DNA from 2 places in the Bradyrhizobium sp. USDA 3364 genome. Region 2 is predicted to be linked to the other one. Evidence: predicted binding sites of a transcription regulator. Region 2 holds the regulator's gene; the other holds the start of a gene.

Region 1 (4,866 bases), 3.6 Mb from region 2:
TCGCATGGCGTAGCTGCGGGCCGCCATGCGCCCGCGGCCGCCGCGATGGGGCGCAACGCCCGCGCGGTTGGCCGAACCTTGTCCTCTCGTCCGATCGCGGCCGCCATGCACAGGCCGGGCGGTTTGCGGAACCCGATGGCGCGTGCTGCGATCATGACGGCCGCCGCTGGGGCGGCCTGGGGATCTCGCAACCATAATGGCGGCTGGTGGTGGCGCCATCCGCATGGCGGCTTCGGCTGGGTCGGTCCGGTGTTCTGGCCCTATGCCTATTACGATCTCTACGACTATGCCTGGTGGGGCAATGACTACGATCCGTACTTCTGGGACTATGGCTACAACGATATCTATGCCGGCCTGTTCGGCCCCTACGACTACGATGCCCTGAGCGGCTATGCCTACTATCTGCCCGGCTACGCCGGTCCGCGGCCGCCGGTCACAGGTCGATCCGGCGTGCCCGATCAAACCACGACCCTGACCGACATGTGCGGCAGCGACAGAAGCGATATCGCGGGCTTCCCGATCGAGCAATTCCGCGGCGCGATCCAACCCAATACCGAGCAAAGCGACGCGCTCGACGAACTCGCCAAGGCGTCGCAGAAAGCGTCCCTGACCATTCTCACCTCGTGTCCGAAGGACGTGCCGTTGACCGCGCCGAGCCGCCTCGCCTCGATGCAGCAGCGCGTCCAGGCCATGCGCGACGCGGTGGGCATCCTGCAGCCGGCGCTGGAGAAATTCTACGCGCTGCTCAGCGACGATCAGAAAGCGAAGGTGACCGCGCTGGCGGCAGATCGGCAACGCAGCGGGCGCGAAGCGACGTCAGGCAACGGCAGTTGCAACGCGGCGCAACCCGCCGCCATCGCGTGGCCCGGCGACGTCATCGACAGCAATGTCAAGCCAACCGACGCCCAGCGGGCGAGCCTCGACGCCTTGCGGGATGCGGCAACGAAGGCCGAGGACACCCTGAAATCGTCCTGTCCGCCCACCGATGCGCGCACGCCACCGGCACGGCTTGCGGCAGTCGCAGCGAGGCTCGATGCCATGCTGCAGGCGATCGGGACGGTACGTCCGGCGCTCGACACCTTCTACAACGCACTCAGCGACGAGCAGAAGGCCGCGTTCGACGCGGTCGGCCCCGAGCGCGACGGCGGCAGGACGGCGATGGCTGCGAGCGGCGACGAACCGCCGCGAAGCCATCATCGCCGCCACCACCGTCACGGTCCGAATATCGGCGGCATGATCTTCCGGATGATGGGCCTTTAGGCTCCGCGGGAGCAACCAGGCTACGGCGCAATCCAAATGCCGATCACGATGATTGCCAGTGAGACGGCAATCACCAGCATATCCGTTGTGAGCCAATCGGGCATTCCGTTTGATGGCTGCTCGCTCATGTCCGCGACTCCTTCTGCTCGCGTCGAGCCAATATGCTGAAACGGATCAGCGTGAACGAGGATGAACTGGTTCACATGAAAGCGCGACAAGCGGTCGCTCTGAATTTCGCACATCTGCGCGCGCCGAAGTTGCGGCGCGCCATTGATCTTCCGCCCAGGTTTCTGAACATGTTCGATAACGCCGGCGGCTTCAGCAAACGCTAGCACGTCTTAGCCCGGCGTCGCTGCCGATCGCCCGACGATCCAGTCGCGGATCGGTGCAGCGATCATGTGAGGTGCCCACCGGCGGAAGGGTTCCCTCCCTCCCCCTTGCTGGGGAGGGAGCCTGACCATCGCCCTCACCTCACAGCAGCTTGCGCTGCGCCAGGTTCTTCATCAGCGCGCCGACGCCGAAGGTCCAGGGCTCGCACTCGTCGCTGTTGCGCATCCGGTTGACGAGCTTGCCGAGCTGCGGCGCGGCGATGGTGACGATGTCGTCGCGCCTGTGGGTAAAGCCCTCACCCTTGGCGTCGCGGTCCTTCACCGGCGCGAACATCGTGCCGAGGAACAGCGCAAAACCATCGGGGTATTGATGCACGGGGCCGATGGTCTGCGCGACCAGGTCGGTCGGGTCGCGGCTGATCTTTGAGATCGAGGAATGGCCCTCGAGCACGAAGCCGTCCACGCCTTTCACGGTGAGACCGACATCCATCTGTCTCACGTCGTCGAGCGAGAAGGTCTGATCGAACAGCCGGAGCAGCGGACCGATCGCGCAGGAGGCGTTGTTGTCCTTGGCTTTCGACAGCAGCAGCGCCGAGCGGCCCTCGAAGTCGCGCAGATTGACGTCGTTGCCGAGCGCGGCGCCGACGATCTTGCCACGGCCCGAGACGACCAGCACGACCTCCGGCTCCGGATTGTTCCAGGTCGACTTCGGATGCAGCCCGGCATCCATGCCTGACCCGACCGAGGACAGCGTCGGCGCCTTGGTGAACACTTCAGCGTCCGGGCCGATGCCGACCTCGAGATACTGGCTCCAGGCGTTCTGATCGATCAGCACCTGCTTCAGCCGCATCGCCTGTTCGGAGCCGGGCTTCAGCTTCGAGAGATCGTCGCCGACCAGTCGCACCACCTCCTTGCGGATCGCATCCGCCGAGGACGGATTGCCGCGCGCCCGCTCCTCGATCACGCGCTCCAGCATCGAGATCGCGAAGGTGACGCCGGCGGCTTTCAGGACCTGGAGGTCGACCGGCGCGAGCAGATGCGGCTTTGTCGCGTCGCGGCCATCGGGCGGCGTGTTGGCGAGGATCGCCTCCAACTCGCCGATCCGCTCGCCGCGCGTGGCGCGCAATGCGCCTGCGGGATCGCTCTCCTCGCACAGCGCGCTGACGGTTGGGAACCGCGCCGTGACGTCGAACACGCCGTCCGGCCGCACCGCGACCACGGCGGGCCCGCCGGCCTGCGGCAGCCAGACCCGTCCGACCAGCGTGCCGGCGGTGCCGTCCTCCGGCAGGACGTCTTTTGGCGTGAGCGAAATCATCGGTGTCTCCCTTTTTTGTCTTGTTGGCGGTTGTTAGCACAGTCCCGGTGGCGGCGTGAAACAGCGGTCATGGCATTGTCATAGAGGGGTAACATCGCCCGTCAATGCTCCCGTCGATCCAACTAACACACTGAAAGACGGACCTTCATGACCGCCTCCGACCTCACCGACGAAGCCTCCCGAGATGAAGCCTTGCGCGAAGAAGCTCTGCGCGCCCGCATCCACCAGGAGATGGCCGACAGCCTCGACGAGGAACTCGAGCTCGAGCTCGACGACATGAGGCTCGACGAGCTCGACCACGATGGGGCCGGAAAGCCGTCGATCGACCGGAAGTTCTACTTCCGCGAATTGCTGCGGCTGCAGGGCGAGTTGGTCAAGCTGCAGGACTGGGTGCAGCACGAGAAGAAGAAGGTCGTCGTGCTGTTCGAGGGCCGCGATTCCGCCGGCAAGGGCGGCGTCATCAAGCGCATCACCCAGCGGCTCAACCCGCGCGTCTGCCGCATCGCGGCACTGCCGGCGCCGAACGAGCGCGAGCGCACGCAATGGTACTTCCAGCGCTACGTCTCGCATCTGCCGGCCGGCGGCGAGATCGTGCTGTTCGACCGCAGCTGGTACAACCGCGCCGGCGTCGAGAAGGTGATGGGGTTCTGCTCCGACGAACAGTATGAGGAATTCTTCAACTCGGTGCCGGACTTCGAGCGCATGCTGATCCGCTCCGGCACCATCCTGCTGAAATACTGGTTCTCGATCACCGACGAGGAACAGGCGTTCCGGTTCTCGATGCGGATCCAGGATCCGCTGAAGCAGTGGAAGCTGAGCCCGATGGACGTCGAGGCGCGGACCCGCTGGGAGCTCTACACCAAGGCCAAGGAGACGATGCTGGAGCGCACCCACCTGGCTGATTCACCGTGGTGGATCGTCGATGCCGTCGACAAGAAGCGCGCCCGGCTCAACTGCATCTCGCATCTGTTGAGCCAGATTCCGTATCAGGCGGTCACGCACCAGCCGGTGGTGCTGCCGCCGCGCGTGCGCAACCCCGACTATCACCGCGGCCCGATCCCGCCGGAGATGTATGTGCCGGGACGGTATTGAGGCCGGGTGCGTCACAACCGGTCTGTCTCCTCATCCTGAGGAGCTTGCGCAGCAAGCGTCTCGAAGGACGAGGCCACCAGCGGGACCTCATGGTTCGAGACGCGCTTTCGCGCTCCCCACCATGAGGATTTTCCGGACACGCAAACCGGGGGACGCGCGGGGTGTGGTGAACAGATAGGCACCCCATCGCCTACCAATGGTGCAGGCGCGTGCCCTTGCTGGCGCCGGAACCCGACGCTAGGCTTCGGCGATCTGGTGCAGGGAGGCCCGCTTGACTCAATCCGATGACGTGAAGATTTCCGAAGATCGCCGCGACGCGCTGCGCTATGCGCTCGGGATCGGCAGCGGCGCGGCGCTCGCGGCCGCGATGGCAACGCCGGCCTCGGCGCAGACCCAAGCCGACAACACGCTGGATCGCATTCGCGCCAACAAGGTGCTGCGGATCGCGGTGCTGCCGGGCGAGTTGCCCTATTTCAACAAGGACCTCGCCACCGGCACGTGGTCCGGCTTCTCGATCGAGATGGCCAACGATCTGGCGAAACTGCTCGACGTCAAGCTGGAATATGTCGAGTCGACCTACGGCAATTCCATTCTCGATCTGCAGGCCAACAAGATCGACCTCGGCTTCGCGCTCAACCCGACGCCGCAGCGCGCGCTGGTGGTGGATTTCACCAATCTGGTGTTCCCGCACCCGTTCGGCGCGATGCTGAAGAAGGGGCTGGAGGCCAAAATCTGGGCCGACATCAACAAGCCCGAGGTCAAGATCGCGGTCGACGTCGGCTCGGCCAACGAGGCGGTGGCGCGGCGGTTTGCGCCGAACGCCACCATCAAGTCGCTGAAGTCGCGCGACGAGGTGATGCTGGAGATGTC
Region 2 (4,866 bases):
GACCCTGCTGCGCATCTTCAACCGGATGTATGATCTGTATCCGGGCCAGCGCGCCGTCGGCCAGCTGATGCTGGACCAGACCAACATCCTCGATCCCAAGCTCGACCTCAACCTGCTGCGCGCGCGGGTCGGCATGGTGTTCCAGAAGCCGACGCCGTTTCCGATGACGATCTACGAGAACATCGCATTCGGCATCCGCCTCTACGAGAAGATCTCGAAGTCCGAGATGGACGACCGGGTCGAGAAGGCGCTGCGCGGCGGCGCGCTGTGGAACGAGGTCAAGGACAAGCTGAACGCCTCCGGCCTGTCGCTCTCCGGCGGCCAGCAGCAGCGGCTGTGCATCGCGCGCACCGTGGCGGTGCGTCCCGAGGTGATCCTGTTCGACGAGCCGTGCTCGGCGCTCGATCCGATCTCGACCGCCAAGGTCGAGGAGCTGATCCAGGAGCTCTCCGAGGACTACACGATCGCGATCGTCACCCACAACATGCAGCAGGCGGCGCGCGTCTCCGACAAGACCGCCTTCATGTATCTCGGCGAGCTGATCGAGTTCGACGACACCAACAAGATCTTCACCTCCCCGAGCGATCGGCGCACCCAGGACTACATCACCGGCCGGTTTGGTTGACCGGGCTGAGGAGACAAGCGATGGCTTCTGAACATACCGCCAAGGCATTCGACAGCGACCTGCAGGAGTTGACCCGCCTGGTCGCCGAGATGGGCGGCCTCGTCGAACGGATGATTACCGAATCGGTCGATGCGCTGATCCGTCGCGACGTCGCGCTCGGCAAGCGCGTGGTCGCCGCCGACATCGACATCGACAATCTGCAGCGCGTCATCGAAGAGCGCGCGGTGCTGACGATCGCCCGCCGCCAGCCGATGGCGATCGACCTGCGCGAGATCGTCAGCGCGATGCGAGTCGCCACCGACCTCGAGCGGATCGGCGACCTCGCCAAGAACATGGGCAAGCGCGTCGCGGCGCTGGAGAGCGATTTCCAGCCGTTGAAGCTGATCCGCGGCCTGGAGCACATGACCGACCTCGTGCTGTCGCAGGTCAAGTCGGTGCTCGACGCCTACGCCGCGCACGATCTGCCGGCGGCGATGAACGTCTGGAAGGGCGACGAGGAGGTCGACGCGATCTGCACCTCGCTGTTCCGCGAACTGCTCACCTACATGATGGAGGATCCGCGCAACATCTCGTTCTGCATCCATCTGATGTTCTGCGCCAAGAACATCGAGCGCATCGGCGACCACGCCACCAATATCGCCGAGACCGTGTTCTACATGATCGAGGGCCAGCAGATCACCGACAAGCGCCCCAAGGGCGACATGACGACTTTTGCCACCACGGTGCCGGGTAACTAGGGCATGATCTCCAATAGCGGAAACCGGATTGTCTTCGCGACAAAGCGTTTGCGCGAGGATCGTGCTCGAGAGAAGTGAGCGTTTCGGTTTGCGTCTGGGCAACGGATCACCACAAAGAAAGAACTTAGACCGATGAGCGCACGCATTCTGGTAGTCGAAGACGAGGAAGCGCTGACGACGCTGTTGCGCTACAACCTCGATGCGGAAGGCTACGATGTCGAAACGGTTGGGCGCGGCGACGATGCCGACACCCGTCTGAAGGAGCGCGTCCCCGACCTCGTGGTGCTCGATTGGATGCTGCCGGGCCTGTCCGGCATCGAGCTGTGCCGCCGCCTGCGGGCGCGGCCCGAAACCAAGCAGCTTCCGATCATCATGCTGACCGCGCGCGGCGAGGAGAGCGAGCGCGTGCGCGGGCTTGCTACCGGCGCCGACGATTACATCGTCAAGCCGTTCTCGGTGCCGGAACTGCTGGCGCGGGTGAAGGGCCTGCTGCGCCGCGCGAGCCCGGAGCGGCTGGCGACCGTGCTGACCTATGGCGACATCGAGCTCGACCGCGAGAAGCGCCGCGTGGCGCGCTCGGGCCGTCCGATCGATCTCGGTCCGACCGAGTATCGTTTGCTCGAGTTCTTCCTCGAGCATCCCGGCCGCGTGTTCAGCCGCGAGCAGCTTCTCGACAGCGTCTGGGGCCGCGACATCTACATCGATGAGCGCACCGTCGACGTGCATATCGGCCGCCTGCGCAAGCTGCTCAATCCGGGCCGCGAGCAGGACCCGATCCGCACCGTGCGCGGCGCCGGCTATGCGCTCGACGACCGGTTTGCCAAAGCCGAGCCGCAACCGTAACGGCGGCTGGTGATGTGAGTTGGTTCGCTATCACGTGAGGTGAGCACACTGTCTGGCTCCCTCCCCCCTTGCGGGGGAGGGTGGGGAGAGGGGTGAGCCCCGGGCTGTGGCGTAAGGCGTGTAGCGACGTCCTCAACCGAACCGACGGTGCATTCTTCGCGATCGATAATCAGCGGAGCAAGCGGTACCCCTCTCCCCAACCCTCCCCCGCAAGGGGGGGGGGAGGGAGCCCGACGTGCGTGCTCACCTCACGTCGTGCGCTGCGCTCCATCCGGGCTACGCATCACACAAAAAATCCCCGCTTGCGCGGGGATTTGTTTTGCAGTCCAGGCTAGCTTCCCGAGTGCTACTTGATCTGTGGTTTCGCCGACGGCCGGCGGCGATCGGCGGCGGGCTGGTAGGCGACGCGCGAGTGATGCGCGCAATAGGGCAGGCCGGCGAGCGCCTTGCCGCCGCAGAAGAAGAATTCCGGGCTCGAGGGATCGCCGACCGGCCAGTGACAGGTGGCCTCGTTGAGCTCGAGCAGCGACAGCCGCTGGCTCATCGGCACCACGTTGTCGTAGGAGATCGGATCGGGCTCCATCTCGACCTCGAAGGCGTGCGCGAGCGCGGTGTTGCCGCGCGAGACCGGGCGCGCCACCCGCATCATGTGCTGAGCGGGACGCGCCTTGCGCTGCCGCGGCGCCGCCGTGGAGGGTGCTTTGGCGCGACCGGAGAGGCCGAGCCGGTGCACTTTGCCGATCACGGCGTTTCGCGTCACATTGCCAAGTTCCGCTGCGATCTGGCTGGCCGAAAGGCCAGACTCCCAGAGCTTCTTCAGCTGCTCGACGCGATCGTCGGACCAGGTCAATACCGTCATCGCATTCTTCCTTTCGCATGGCGCCGGCCAGTCATTGGAGCGGCGCTGCGAGCCAAATCTGGACAAATATCCCTGCGGCCAGAATCCCTTAGCCCTCGCCGGGCACGGTGTTGCGCCCGAACGTTTACGCGAGACACGAAGGCTACTTAGAGGGTCCAGTACTGCCGCACGAGATGTCGTACCCGACAGGCCAAACGCTACAATATGGCGTGACTCTGGCGCAAGAGTCCGCGGCCGTGCGTCCACATGTTCCAGCACAGTTAAGCATTGCAATGAGGCTTTTCCACCGCACCGGAATGCTACGGATTGTGTACGCTGCGCATCGCAGGAAGGCCGGCAAACGGCGGCTCCTGGCGATTGACACTGACCCGCCGCAGCATAGAATGTTGGCCACGTGCCGCCCGCAAAGGCGGCCGTTTTGTTTTCCGAAGCTGGCCGTTGCTGCGCTGGCGTCAATGCGCGCGGCAATTGTCGGCCTCAAACCGGCAGTGAACGCCATGACCAACGTTGCCTCGTCGCATCTGCTCCCCGTCTTCGCCCGGGTCGATCTCGGCTTCGAGCGCGGTGAGGGCGCCTGGCTGATCGCAACCAACGGCGACCGCTATCTCGACTTCACCTCGGGCGTCGCGGTGAACGCGCTCGGGCACGCGCATCCGCATCTGGTCAAGGCGCTGCAGGAGCAGGCGACCAAGCTCTGGCACATGTCGAACCTGTTCAAGAGCCCGGACGGCGAGGCGCTGGCCGCGCGGCTCTGCGAGCAGAGCTTTGCCGACTTCGTGTTCTTCTGCAATTCCGGCGCGGAAGCGATGGAGGGCGTGATCAAGCTGGTCCGTCATCATCACTTCTCCAAGGGCCACCCCGAGCGCTACCGCATCATCACCTTCGAAGGCGCCTTCCACGGCCGCACGCTGGGCACGCTGGCTGCGACCGGCTCGGCGAAATATCTCGAAGGCTTCGGCCCGCCGATGGATGGCTTCGACCAGGTGCCGCACGGCGACATCGAGGCGGTCAAGAAGGCGATCGGCCCGCACACCGCCGGCATCCTGATCGAGCCGATCCAGGGCGAGGGCGGCGTACGCTCGGCGCCGCAGGCTTTCTTCAAGGCGCTGCGCGCGCTGTGCGACGAGCACGGCCTGCTGCTCGCCTTCGACGAGGTGCAGACCGGCATGGGCCGCACCGGCGACCTGTTCGCCTACAAGCGCACCGGTGTCACGCCGGACGTGATGTCGCTGGCGAAGGCGCTCGGCGGCGGATTCCCGATCGGCGCAGTGCTGGCGACCGCGCAGGCTGCGGCCGGCATGGCGCCGGGCTCGCACGGCTCGACCTTCGGCGGCAATCCGCTCGCGGTCGCCGCGGCCAATGCCGTGCTCGACGTTATGCTGAAGCCCGGCTTCTTCGATCACGTCCAGAAGATGTCGCTGCTGCTCAAGCAGAAGCTCGCTTCCGTGGTCGACCGCTATCCCGGCGTGCTGGCGGATGTGCGCGGCGAGGGCCTGTTGATCGGCGTCAAGGCGGTGGTGCCGTCGGGCGACCTGATCGCCGCGCTGCGTAGCGAGAAGCTGCTCACCGTCGGCGCCGGCGACAATGTGGTCCGGTTCCTCGCGCCCTTGATCGTGACCGAGGCCGAGATCGACCAGTCGATCGCCTCGCTCGAGCGCGCCTGCGCGACATTGTCGGCGCCGCAGCCGAAGAAGGCGGCCGGATAATGAGCAAGCCGGTGCGTCACTTCCTCGACATCAACGAGCTGCCGCTCGGCGAACTCCGCAACATGCTGTCCGCCGGCGCCGCCATGAAGGCGCGGC

Evidence for each region. Region 2 encodes PhoB, which activates phosphate uptake and scavenging genes when phosphate is short. Its sites were predicted from a motif close to TGTCATNNANCTGTCAT; they were not measured.
Region 1: the regulator PhoB is predicted to act here: its motif matches at 2,970-2,986, upstream of ppk2 (polyphosphate kinase 2).

The regions. Positions count from the first base shown of each region.
Region 1 covers NZ_JBSRYG010000002.1:5,413,540-5,418,405, reverse strand. Annotated here, with positions in the region: gene ACVILL_RS25560 (hypothetical protein) at 1-27, opposite strand, end outside; gene ACVILL_RS25555 (Spy/CpxP family protein refolding chaperone) at 136-1,260, shown strand; gene ACVILL_RS25550 (hypothetical protein) at 1,281-1,595, opposite strand; gene ACVILL_RS25545 (fumarylacetoacetate hydrolase family protein) at 1,732-2,904, opposite strand; gene ppk2 (polyphosphate kinase 2) at 3,052-3,996, shown strand; gene ACVILL_RS25535 (transporter substrate-binding domain-containing protein) at 4,268-4,866, shown strand, end outside.
Region 2 covers NZ_JBSRYG010000002.1:1,843,500-1,848,365, reverse strand. Annotated here, with positions in the region: gene pstB (phosphate ABC transporter ATP-binding protein PstB) at 1-625, shown strand, start outside; gene phoU (phosphate signaling complex protein PhoU) at 646-1,362, shown strand; gene phoB (phosphate regulon transcriptional regulator PhoB) at 1,495-2,205, shown strand; gene ACVILL_RS08590 (GcrA family cell cycle regulator) at 2,552-3,064, opposite strand; gene ACVILL_RS08585 (acetylornithine transaminase) at 3,562-4,770, shown strand; gene argF (ornithine carbamoyltransferase) at 4,770-4,866, shown strand, end outside.